Regions from separate parts of the Chryseobacterium sp. 'Rf worker isolate 10' genome, predicted to be linked through region 1. Evidence: riboswitches for the same ligand, from Rfam matches in the RefSeq annotation. Region 1 holds a riboswitch; each other region holds the start of a gene.
The links. A riboswitch is a leader RNA that binds a small molecule or an ion and turns the genes downstream of it on or off. The one in region 1 is predicted to bind cobalamin.
Positions count from the first base shown of each region.

Region 2: it holds a riboswitch for cobalamin, as region 1 does, so the genes downstream of both, LKL37_RS21730 (acyl-CoA thioesterase) here and LKL37_RS17080 (TonB-dependent receptor plug domain-containing protein) in region 1, are expected to answer to the same signal.
Region 3: it holds a riboswitch for cobalamin, as region 1 does, so the genes downstream of both, LKL37_RS13660 (TonB-dependent receptor plug domain-containing protein) here and LKL37_RS17080 (TonB-dependent receptor plug domain-containing protein) in region 1, are expected to answer to the same signal.

Region 1 covers NZ_JBOZOF010000003.1:599,955-604,246, forward strand. Annotated here, with positions in the region: gene LKL37_RS17070 (cytochrome-c peroxidase) at 1-608, shown strand, start outside; gene LKL37_RS17075 (transporter) at 621-1,568, shown strand; cobalamin riboswitch at 1,661-1,846, shown strand; gene LKL37_RS17080 (TonB-dependent receptor plug domain-containing protein) at 1,956-3,989, shown strand; gene LKL37_RS17085 (YncE family protein) at 3,986-4,292, shown strand, end outside.
Region 2 covers NZ_JBOZOF010000007.1:4,927-9,218, reverse strand. Annotated here, with positions in the region: gene LKL37_RS21740 (ATP-binding cassette domain-containing protein) at 248-910, shown strand; gene LKL37_RS21735 (hypothetical protein) at 941-1,741, shown strand; cobalamin riboswitch at 1,776-1,955, shown strand; gene LKL37_RS21730 (acyl-CoA thioesterase) at 2,073-2,456, shown strand; gene LKL37_RS21725 (HD domain-containing protein) at 2,514-3,104, opposite strand; gene LKL37_RS21720 (XAC2610-related protein) at 3,106-3,804, opposite strand.
Region 3 covers NZ_JBOZOF010000002.1:811,415-815,706, reverse strand. Annotated here, with positions in the region: gene LKL37_RS13665 (YncE family protein) at 1-774, opposite strand, end outside; gene LKL37_RS13660 (TonB-dependent receptor plug domain-containing protein) at 795-2,621, opposite strand; cobalamin riboswitch at 2,655-2,831, opposite strand; gene LKL37_RS13655 (T9SS type A sorting domain-containing protein) at 2,968-4,281, opposite strand.

The DNA of each region.
Region 1 (4,292 bases):
GTTCCATACCGGAAGCTATTTCAAAGATAAAAGACGATCAGAAGTATAAAAAACTTTTCAGAGAAGCCTATGGGGATGAAACCATTACCGGAGAAAGAATTCTGAAAGCATTGTCGCAGTTTATGGCTTCTTTAATTTCTGCAGATTCAAAATATGACAGATTTAAGCAAGGAAAAGAGCAGCTAACTTCAACAGAATCTCAAGGAATGGCTTTGTTTGGACAGAAATGTGCCTCCTGTCATAGTGGAGAACTGTTTACTGATGAGAGTTTCAGAAACACGGGAATGTATTACAATACAGAATTCAAGGATGCAGGACGTTACAGAGTTTCCCTTAATCAGGTAGACTGGATGAAATTTCGTGTTCCCAGTCTGAGAAACGTAGAATATACAGCACCTTATATGCATGACGGTAGATTTTACACTTTAGAAGCGGTACTCAATTTCTATTCAGATCAGGTGGAAGATAATGCCAATCTTGATCCTCAGCTGAAACAGAACGGTCATGTGGGAATTGCCATGAACAGTCAGGAAAAACAGTCGATTATTGCATTCCTGAAAACATTATCGGATAAAAGTTTTATATCCAATCCAAAATTTGCAGAATAATTTATAGAAAACATGAAGAAGATTATAGTGATAGTAAGTTTGATCCTGTTTAACCAGTATCAGGCAAAGACCATTAGAGACAGTGCTTATAGTGCTCCGCAAACCTTTAGCAGATTCGATTTTGATGATGATTGTGATGCCTGTGGCTGTGCGGCAGGAAACGGATCTTCCGGCTTTGAGTCTTTATTGAATCCACAATTTGTAGGAATCAAATACTTTGCTCAGCATTACAAAGCCAAAGAAAACTTATTTGTGAAAGACCTTACGCAGGATCAGTATTTCAATACTTTACAGCTTTGGGGAAAAATTCCGCTGACTAAAAAACTCAGTGTATATGCAAGTCTGCCCTTCCATTTCCATGAAAAGAAAACAATGCAGGGAGATATTAAGATTAATGGAATAGGGGATCTGAACCTAATGGGAATTTACCAGCTGATGAGTTCTAAAGATAATTTCCATCATCTGAGCGGAGGTTTGGGTGTAAAAATTCCGCTTGGAAAATTTGATGAAAAAGGAGTCTCCGGGGTCAATCCGAGTTTTCAGTTGGGAACCGGAAGCTGGGATTATCAGGCCGCTTTGAATTATAAATTTCAGAAAAACAAAGTCGCAGTATTGGTCAATACAGACTATACCATCAAAACAGAGAATAAGAAGAATTACCGCTTTGGAAACCAATGGAACTATGCTGCAACGGGTTTTTATCAAATTGCAGGAAATGAAAAATCCATTTTTTCTGTAAAGACCGGAGTTCAGGGAGAGGTTTATGCACAGAACAAACAATTTGATGAAGCCCTGCCCAATACTGCAGGAAGTGCTTTGTACGGAAAGCTGGGATTTGAAGCTTCTTATAAAAAGCTGAGTCTTGGAAGTGAGATCATGCTTCCCATGTACACGCATCTTGCAGGAGGAGATATTGAAGCAAAATCAAGGTTTAGTATTTTCCTGAATATTGGAATTTAAAGCAAAACCCTTGATAAAATCAGGTTAAAGCTCCTTCGGGAGCTTTAATTGTTTATGAATCATGATTTTAATTGGGGATTAGGAATTATTATTTATCTTTGCCGAAATTTGGTGAGCCCTAAAAAGCTCTTAAAAGGGAATCCGGTGAAAATCCGGAACAGACCCGCTGCTGTAAGCTCCGCACCAAAGTTTTTGAAGAATATATCCACTGTTTTTTTAATGGGAAGGATTTCAAAAATGGAGTAAGTCAGAAGACCTGCCAGAAAATAATCGTTTGACGCTTTCGTGGAATAAAGCTTAGGACATCAATGATTCTGTGCAGTGACAGCTGTGCTTTGTCGTTGTATTCTTACATCCATTAGCGTCTTCATGATACTAAATGAGCTAATGGCGGCAAAACTAACTACTTCTGCAATTCAAAAAACTGTTTTCACTATATTGGTGATCACATCTCAACTTTTATATTCTCAAAAAAAGAAGAATGATACTCTGAAGGAAGAATCCATTAAGGCAATCAGTCTCTACAAAAAGAATTTTAAAGAGATCCTTCCGGCACAAACCCTAGAGGGAGAGCAGCTGGAAAGACTGAACAGCCAATCTGTTGCAGATGCACTGCGGTATTTTTCAGGTGTTCAGATCAAAGACTATGGAGGATTGGGCGGTTTGAAAACCATTAATATCCGAAGTATGGGAAGCCAGCATGTAGGTGTTTTTTATGATGGAATTCAACTGGGGAATGCCCAAAACGGGCTGGTAGATCTGGGAAGATATTCTTTGGACGATCTGGAAGAAATATCATTGTATAACGGCCAGAAAAGTGAAATCTTTCAGCCGGCAAAAGACTTCGGGTCTTCCGGATCTATCTATTTACAGCCTAAAACTCCGGTATTTAAAGGAAATAGGAAAACCAATCTTGTTATAAGAGCAAAAAGTGCTTCAATTGATCTTTTCAATCCTTCATTCCGATTGGAACAGAAGATTTCAGACCGGGTTTCTGCCAGCTTCAGTGGAGAATTTATGCAGAGTGACGGAATTTACAGATTTCGATATGCCAAGAAATATCCTGATGGACAACAGGCTTATGATACCATCGCAAAGAGACAGGATTCAGACATTCGGGCAAAACGTTTTGAAACTTCTTTAAATGGAACTTTAAATAACGGAAGCTGGAACATCCGTGGTTATGGTTATATTTCAAACCGTGGAATGCCGGCTCCTATTGTGAATGGTCGTTTTGGAGGAAGAGGAGCGAGACTTTCCGATGAAAATTATTTTGTGCAGGCTAATCTGAGAAAAAAGCTGTTTCCCAAATTTGAAACACAGCTGAAAGCAAAATTCGCTTACGATTATACTCATTTCATGGATACGGTTCGTTCACAATCTATTATTTATACCGATAACACCTATATCCAGCGAGAGCTTTACCTTTCTTCATCCAATATCTATTCAATCACGCCCAATTGGGATGTCAGCCTGAGTGGAGATTTTCAGTACAATAATCTGGACGCCAATCTGGATAATTTTTCTTATCCTACCCGTTACACAACATTGGTAGCATTGGCAACAACGTATCAGTGGAACAGGTTCAAAATTCTGGGAAGCCTTTTAGGGACCTTTACTTTTGAAGAAGTAAGGAAAAACAAAAGACCGGGAGATGCCAGAGAATGGACACCTGCTGTATTTATGAGCTATCAGCCGGAAATTATTCCCGAACTTACCCTTAGAGCATTTTATAAAAGAATTTTCCGACTTCCAACCTTCAATGATTTGTATTATACCAATATCGGAAATACTTACCTGAAACCGGAATTCACCAATCAGTATGATGTAGGATTTACCTATCAGAAGAATTATAAAAATGGTTTCTTTAAAAGCTTTTATGCTAAAGCAGACGGCTATTATAACAAAGTTCAGGATAAAATTGTAGCGGCTCCTAACGGAAGCATGTTCCGCTGGCTGATGATGAACCTTGGAATGGTTGAAATCATAGGAGCCGATGTAAATCTTCAGACTGAATTACAGCTGGGACAAGTAAAGCTAAGACCATTGCTTTCCTATACTTATCAAAGTGCCAGAGATATGAGTGATCCGGAGGATACTTTCTATCGCAATCAGATTCCTTATACACCATGGCACAGCGGATCATTCACCCTGATGGCGGATTATAAAGACTGGAGTTTCAATTACAGTGCAATGTACGTAGGAGAAAGATATGACGTGAATCAGGATAATATTCAATACAATTATGTTCAGCCCTGGTATACTCACGATCTGTCTGTTCAGAAAAAATTCAATTGGGCGAGTCATCAATTTAAAGTAAGCCTTGAGATGAATAATATTTTCAATCAATACTATGATGTGGTCATCAATTATCCGATGCCAGGAAGAAATTTTAAACTTATTCTAAACTTCACCCTATGAGAAAACTAAACTTTTATTTTTTATTTATTGTATTAGCTTTTCTTACTTCATGCCGTACAGATGACATTATTGTCCGTCAGGAAGTGGTAGAAGGTCTTCCCTCAGAAAATACGGCTATAAAAGGCTTTTATATGCTCAATGAAGGGAATATGGGGAGCAATAAATGTACGCTGGATTTTTTTGATTATACCAAAGGAACCTATTACCGGAATATCTACGCAGAAATTAACCCCAATGTGGTAAAAGAACTGGGAGATGTAGGAAATGATATCAAAGTCTACGGAAGCAAACTCTATATTGTTG
Region 2 (4,292 bases), on a different contig from region 1:
TTTTTTATAAAAAGATACTGCTTCCCGCCCTGCCGTTCTCATTGCTCATTTCTTTTCTCCTTCCCTTCAGAGTTGAGACATTTGGTTTAAGTTTTCTTTTAATTGCACCTGCTCTCCATTACTTTATTTATGAATTAAGATTTAAAAACGAATATTATTTTTATGCCCATTCAGGGTTTTCAAGAACTTTTCTTTGGGCAGGAACCCTATTATTAAGTCTTGCTGTAAAAATTATAACATTGTTCTTATGAGTAAACTGCATGTTGATAGTGTAACAAAATCTTTTAGTGAAAGAAAAATTCTGCAGGATATCTATATAGGATGTGAAACAGGACAAATCATGGGATTACTTGGCAGAAATGGAAGCGGAAAATCAACCCTGCTAAAAATTATCTTTGGAATAGAATATGGTGATACTCAGTTTATAAAATATGATAATAAAATTCTGAAAGGCATATCCGATAGAAAAAACAGAATTGCCTACTTATCACAGGATCTTTTTTTACCCAAATATATAAAAATCAAAAATCTGATTCCTCTTTTTTGTAATCAAAAAAATACTGAGTTGCTTTTTACTTCAGAATTTGTAAGACCTTTCCTTGATCAAAAACCTAAAACCCTTTCCAAAGGTGAACAGAGAATTATTGAAACTCTTATGGTCATTTATTCTGAAGCAGACTTTATTTTATTGGACGAGCCATTTCACAGTCTTTCTCCAAAAGTTACTGAAGAATTAAAGAAAAATATCCGTCAGCAATCATCTCATAAAGGATTTATTATTTCTGATCATAACTTTAAAGATGTTCTGGATATTTCTGACTCTATATATCTGCTTTCTGGCGGTCATCTGAAACAAATACAAGATTTAAGTGAACTGCAGCGCTATAATTATCTTCCGAAAAGCATTTAATTTATATATTTGAAGGATTAAAAAATTTTCATGATGACTTTCATAAACAAAGCATTCTATTTATCTGCTTTCAGTATTCTATCTATAGCTTTTGTAAAAGGGCAGAATAAAGTTCCTTTCGGAGTTGTAAAGGCTGAAGAAGGATATGCCAATGTACGGGTTCATAAGGACAACTACAGAAAAATTGTAGACAAGATCCGTATGCGTAAAGGTGATGTATTTGTTTATGTAAAGCCTGCTCCCGGAGAAACAGAGTGGATCTGGATCAAATATCCCGAAAAACAGGATGATGATAAACCTTTTGTACGTTATGAAACTCTTGATAAAGAAGGAATGGTGAATAAAGAACGTATCGCCTATATTGATCAGCTTCCGGCCTATACTCCTTCCAAATCTAAAAACGGAAGATCACTTATTTTCACAGATAATTCTGACCCCAAAATTCCTACTGCTCAAAGAAGCAAAGTAGTCATTGATGTTTACCCTTCCAACGCGGGATACCGTAAAAAGGAAAAAGATGCAGAAGGGAAACTGCTTACCATTGATAAAGTAAAACCATGGGGAATCGGGAATGATCTTCCCGAAGGGATGACTGAAATCAAATCCATCAGGGTACAGCAGCCCGGAAGAGGGTCTGTTTTTGTAAGAGAGGCCATCAAAAATATGTTCCAGCCTACCATGGATTTTGAGAATGTAGGCGTAACCTCCCTGGATAACGACAATATTTTTCTTTATATGATCAACGGTTCAGGAGAAAACAGATATACTACGCTGTGGACCATCAAGAAAGGAAGAGTAATCAGCCAGATTATTTACCATAATCCGGAATAAATTCATTATTTTTGCCCCCGAAAAGTTTTAACGCTTATTCATCATAGAAATTGGTTCTGCATCACTGCAGATTAAAAGGGAACCGTGTGAAAATCACGGACTGTCGCGCAACTGTAAGTAACTGTAATCTTTATCAAAGATCCACTGTGCGAGGCATGGGAAGGAGATAAAAGATGTTACAAGTCAGGAGACCTGCCTATTTCTTAAACAAGTAACTTTCGCGATTTGAAGTTGTATTGATCTGATGGATTGTTTCAGGGATTCTCTTGATTCCTGTTATTGTTCTGTTGTTTTAATATCGTTTTCATTTCGCTTTAATTAATAATGATATATGACTACAGAAGAAAGAATTAAAGCATCCGAAACCAGTATCTTTAAAGCGGTTTTCCCTAACACAACCAATCATTACGATACCCTTTTTGGTGGTACGGCTATGCAGCTGATGGACGAAGTAGCTTTTATTACTGCTACCCGATTTGCAAGAAAAAGAGTGGTAACAGTAAGCAGTGACAAGATAGATTTCAAGAAACCTATTCCTGCCGGAACCATTGTGGAGCTAATCGGGAAAGTTTCCTACGTGGGAAAAACCAGTATGAAAGTAAACGTTGAGATCTATACCGAGCAAATGTATTCCTACGAAAGAGAAAAAGCCATTGTAGGTGATTTTACTTTTGTAGCGATTGACGAATTCAAGAAACCAATCCAGATACTATAAGTAATAAAGAATCGGGCGGCCAGAGGCCGCCCGATTCTTATTGTATTCTTATCAAAGCTATTTTACCACTTTTTCTGTTTCCAGACTTTGGCTCAATAAAAGTTCAAAAGCCTCTCCCATTTCGTCCGATGCTCTACTGATCGCATTTTCAAGCATATTTCGGATTTGCTTTTCTGTCACTCCCGCTTCCGTCCAGCTTTTTCCTGAAGTGTGGGAATTTAAGATAAACGGCATTATTCTATCAATTCCACATGCAAAAATAGCATCTGGCGTTTTCTCATCTTCAAATTCAAGCCATAGATTAAAGAATTCTGTACGTAAAGGCTCATCAAGAATTCCGAAAATCTTTTGAGCAGATGCCTTTTCTCTTTCAAACTTTCCTACCATTGCTTTTTCATCAAAAATAAAAGTATCTCCGGCTTCTATTTCTACAAGATCGTGGATAGAGAGCATTCTTATCACTCTTAATAAATCAATATCTGCGCGGTTTTTAGCATATGGATAAAGGATCTGAGCCAGAATAATAATCTGCCAGGAATGTTCTGCTGTGTTCTCTCTTCGGGAGTCATCTGCATTATAATTTCTTCTCTGTACATTTTTCAAAGCATCCACTGCCAGGATAAAATCTATTTCTTTCTGAATTTTCATTTTACTTTTCTCTATTGTATTGTTCTGATGGATATACCTTGGTTTTGGTTACCCATTTATTATTAATCTTCTCTTTTGTAATCACCTTTACGCGACCTTCTACCGTCATATCTTCTTCTTTTTCCAGAACTTTATCAAGTCCTTTATTCGGAATTACAGCATATTCCGTTGTAAAAATATCACAGCAGCCAGATTTTCCATAGGCTATGAGACGTTTTCGCTTGGCATCAACCTCAAAAATATCAAAAGAGCTGGAAGCAAGATCCGTAAGCTCCTTACTCTTCACAAATGCCATTCTCGTGCTGTTGAATACATATACATCATAAGAAGCAGAGCTATAATTCCCCATATTACCATTTCTTACCGCTATATCTTCTGTCCCGTCAAAATTAAAGTCATCAATGATTATAGGACTGTTTTCGTTCTTTAGCTGAAACATTTTCCCTTGCGTTGGCTTTTCGCCTTCATTAAGATTCAGGACCAGGTCATCAGATACAAAAGTCTGCACCTTTGTGTTTTTATGATCAAACAAATCTACAGTTCCTTTTCCGTTACATCGGCCGTCATAGCAATTATCCACGTGAATGACTGCATCATAGCTCTTCGATGCGTTTTTAACCTCAAACTGATATTGTCCGAAACAGGCAGGCCCCAGCAAAACAAAAGCCGGTAAATGCTTATACTTATTGAATAAATTCATGGTAATAGTAAATGATTTAGGTGTTTTTTTCCTAACAAAAATACGAATCATAACACCGATCTCAAAATTCAAAACTCATTATCTGGAAGATTTAAAACAATTAAAATCCTTTAAATAAGAGAATATTTATTTCTGAGAAGCTGTTTCCCGCTATACGCTCATACTCCTCGCTCCCTGCCAGAATCCAAACCGCTGTGGGGTAACCGCTGCTATCGGGGCTATAATATGAGTAATAAGTAATCGGTAATAAGCAATAATTAATAATGATGATTTTTTGCTCCGTATTTCTTCCAATTTTATTTAAAATGTAGAGATTTTTTAGACATTTTCCTCTCAAATTCATTTTCATAAAAATCCACATATAAAATTATAGAACTGATTACCAGTATTTTATGTTATTTATTTTAAAAATTTCACTACTTTGTATTGCATAATACCATTTTATTTACATATCTTTGTAATGTAAAATTAGAATAGGCTCAGCTAGC
Region 3 (4,292 bases), on a different contig from region 1:
CTGAAGATTTGTAGCACTTGGAATTCCTGTCAGTGTAACTACCGGTGTCATTGCTCCTGTACTTGAAATCTTATAGATATAAGAATCTGCAGCTGTAGAAGAAACTGTGTAAACATTAGATTTGTATGAAATAGTACTGTTAATCTTACCATTCGGAACAGAAATTTCAGTTTTGCTGTCATTAGAAGTATTGATATAAGTAATCATATTTCCGAATCCTGATGTAGCATTCTGTACAAAAACATTTCCACCTGCTTCTACTGTTTTATCAGCCCCACCTGTCATAGTGATTTTGCTTACAAATGAATAGTCAGAAGCTTTATATTTCGTTACACTTGTTGCATTCGTGGAGAAATTCAGGTTGGCAACATAGATAAAGTCGTTCGCAAAAGTAATTCCTCTTGGGTTATCAATCTGGTCAGTAATTACAGCTAATCTTTTGAATGTAAAACGGTCTACGACAACAATTTTGTTTGAGTTGTTGATGACAAGATAAGCCTTGTTTCCGTTAAGACCAATAGTCTGAAGAACGTCACCAAGGATCTCTTTATTGTTGTTATATCCATATATATCGTCCTGCTTCATGCTTAAATCTCTTGTCAGGAATGTTACTTTTGCACCCTGACTATTGAAGTTACCTTCATTAGCAATAAAATATCCATTCTGGTAAGTGATCGGAGAGATTTCAAAATCCTGAGAATCACTTGTACATGAAGAAATGTTAAACAATAACATTACTGCAAATAGGACAGTTAAAAGTTTAGTTATTTTCATAATTTATTCAATTTTAATTTTTAAAAATTTATTGCTGCATACACGCTATAATTTCTTTTGGGTAAAGGATAAAAAGAAACTGTTTTATAGTAAGTATCCGTAAGATTATTCACTTTAAACCCTAGGGTATATTTTTTTGCCAACGTTGCAGAAACACCCATATTTAAAAGAAAATAAGGATCTATTGCATCTGATCTCTTTTCATCACTTGTGGTATAGGTAACCCCATTCAACAGTGCCTGAGCAAAAAATTTAAAGAAGCCATATTCATAATCTACATTCACATTTCCTCTGTGCATAGGAACGTAAGGTCTCTGCATCTTCGTTTCTTTGTCAATAGATTTTGCGTAGTAATACCCTGCATTCGCACGGATTTTATGATTTCCCAGCTGCTTGCTGAAAGACAACTGAGATTCTAGTCCGTAAGATTCTGATTTATTGACATTGAATGCCTGCCAGTAGCCTAAAGCAGTCGGAAGCCATACAATAAGATCGGTCACATTCATATAGTAAGGAGACAAGGTAAGTCTGAAATCTCCCACTTTAAATTCGTTCGTCATATCAACCTGCGTAGAAGTTTCCGGTCTCAGATCTTTATTTCCTCCCGGTTCATAATAAATATCATTGAAGGACGGATATCTGAAGTTTTTTGAAACATTAACGCTTACATCATACCATTTTGCAGCGCTCCATTTTCCAGAGAATGAGTACATAAACGGTGATTTCACATCTTCTACAAAATCTTTCTTGAATCCACCTTCAAAACGCAGGTCTTTCGTCGCAAAATACCTCAACAATCCTGATATTGAGCCAACATTTCTGCTGACACTGGATATTCCGCTTTGGTATCCTTCTCCTTTATTGACCTGAAATTCTCCGATGATATTAAAATTCCATTTTGAATTCAGGAAATAATTGAAATCATTTTTAAAGATATAATTCTTACCGGTTCCTCCGCTTGATTTAGGCTGGCTTAACGAGCCAAAATACTGGAAATTTTCTTCCGTATAAGCTGCTTTAAGGGAATTACTGAACTTCGCTTTGTTCCAGTCCCAGGAAAGAAGGCTTCTTACACTTTGAGTCTTATATTTCGTTTTTGTTCCTGTTTCTTCATACACGGGATAGTGCTGTGAAGAATCAAAAAACTGGCTTTGCCACGAAATTTTATGATCATTTGTTATTTTATAGGATGTTCCTACATTGAACGTTGTATTGTAATAATTTCCGTTTCTGTTGATGTAATTCAGATCACTTACTTCATAATTATTTTCACTTACAGAATAATTTCCTGAAGCTTTAAAACTGAACTTATCATTGCTGTAAGAACCTTTTACAAAATTATTATAGGTATTAAATGAAGCGACTTCTGAAAATAAGGAACCGTGGAACCCTTTATTAAAATCAAGGGTATTATTCAGGTGGATACTTCCCCCGATAGCACCGCTTCCATAGATTACACTTCCTCCACCAGCTTTTATTCCAATCTGATCGTAGCCAAACAAAGCAATATTATTGATATCTCCCTGCCCCAAAAAATTGGAGTTGATATTAATTCCGTTCCACACAAAAGCAGTCTGCTGCGCGGTAGTTCCTCTGAAAGATGGTGAAGAAACAGCACCACGGCCATTTTCTTTAATATAGACCTGTGACTGAAATCTTAGGAGCTCTGAAAGATTGCTGGAGTTTTTCTCGGCATCTTCTGCCGAAATTGTTTTTACGGGATGAAAAAGCTTCACCCTGTTCATCTGATTGTCGAAGACAAAAATAGTATCTATAGCTTTCTCTTGTCCAAAAAGAAAACAGCCATATGATGAAAAAAGCAGTACTAAAGATCTTTTTATATCCATACTTTTTTACTTTTCCTCCGAAAGCAATAGGTTTTTATAATTATAATCCTGGCAGGTCTCCTGACTTTCGCATTCTGCTCCTTCCCGTTTTAAACAGTGGTTTTTTGCAGAAACTTTTATTGCGATTTACAGTTGCGGGGACAGTCCGGGAGTTACACCCGATTCCCTTTTCATTCCAAAATACTGGAAACCAAAATTTTTGCAAAGATAGTTTTTTATATGTATTCGCCAAAAAACCAGCCTACGCTTAAAAAAACCTATCTTTTTAATTCAGCAGATAAAAAAGAACAGCCGCTTTCAATATTGAAAACGGCCATTCATCCCACTACTTTACTATTTATATATGTTATTTTTTAATAAACTTATAGTTCTCCTGCTTTCCTCCTTTCACAGAATATTGCAGAATATAATCTCCTTTTGACAAGGATGAAACATCAATCTGCCCTTCTACAGTATTGAATGTTTTCACCCTTTGTCCAACCAAATTATAAACTTCAGCTTTCTCTATTCTTCCTGTTCCTTTAAAATATAATATATCAGCTACCGGATTAGGATAAATACCGATATTATCTTTCTCTTTTACAGCATCGTTCACTGATAAAAACGCTGTAATATCCAGATAGAAAGCGATCATTTGACCTGAGGCATTCGTCCCTGTTCCGGCAATTTTCTTTCCGTCTTGTGAAATGGCCAAAGGAAGCCCCATTGTTACTCCATTGGTTGCAATTCCTAAGGATACGGCATAATCATTCAGATTAATCCTTCCGGTAGATGAATTCCAGATAAAGCCTTCTCCCGACATAGGAGGAGCTCCGAATGCTCTGTAAAATCCAATCACCGTTTTCCCGTCCGCCGAAATTCCTGTTGCTCCTCCTTTGAAACTGAACGAAGCATTAGGATGCGTTATATAAGTAAGTCCACTCACAGCATTCCATACATAGGGATTAGGATTTGCTGCTCCTATGATGGTATTTCCGTCTGCAGAAATTCCGCCTGCTTCTCCTACATTATTTCCGTTATTATCTGTGATAAAACTTTCTACTCCGTCCTGCCATTTTGCACCGCTTCTGATACCTGTCGGTTCATCCTGCCAACCCACAATTACTGTTCCTGCCGCATTGATGGCATTGGCTCTGGAACTGCGTCCGGGAACCATACTTCCCAAATCTACCATTCCGCTGGCTTCATCCCATTTTACAGCGTGTGCATTTGCTGCGGTAAGAAAGCCCAGACCTACAATAGTATTTCCATTGGTAGTCATTCCCCAGGTAGAACTTACACTTCCGTCCCATCCGGTAGGAACAAGCCCGCCTCTGTTTACCCAGGTAGAACTTGCTACATCATAAGTTGATATTTCATTGAATCCCGTTGCTGCATTGGTAACGGAAGAAGAGATTTTGGTTCCGTCATTCGAAACAATTGTTCTTCCGGAAGCCGGATATCCATTTGATATTGAACCTATCTGTACAAGTCCTCCGGCAGCATCCCATTTGTAAACTCCTCCGGCACTTGTATGCATACTTACCACTCCATTATCCGAAACTGCTCCTACATTATAATTTCCTAAACCTATTACAGTAAGCTGAGCTTCCGCAAAACTAAAATTCAGGAAAAAATAAGCGGTCAATATTTTCATTGACATTCTGTAAAAATTTTTCATATTTTATTATA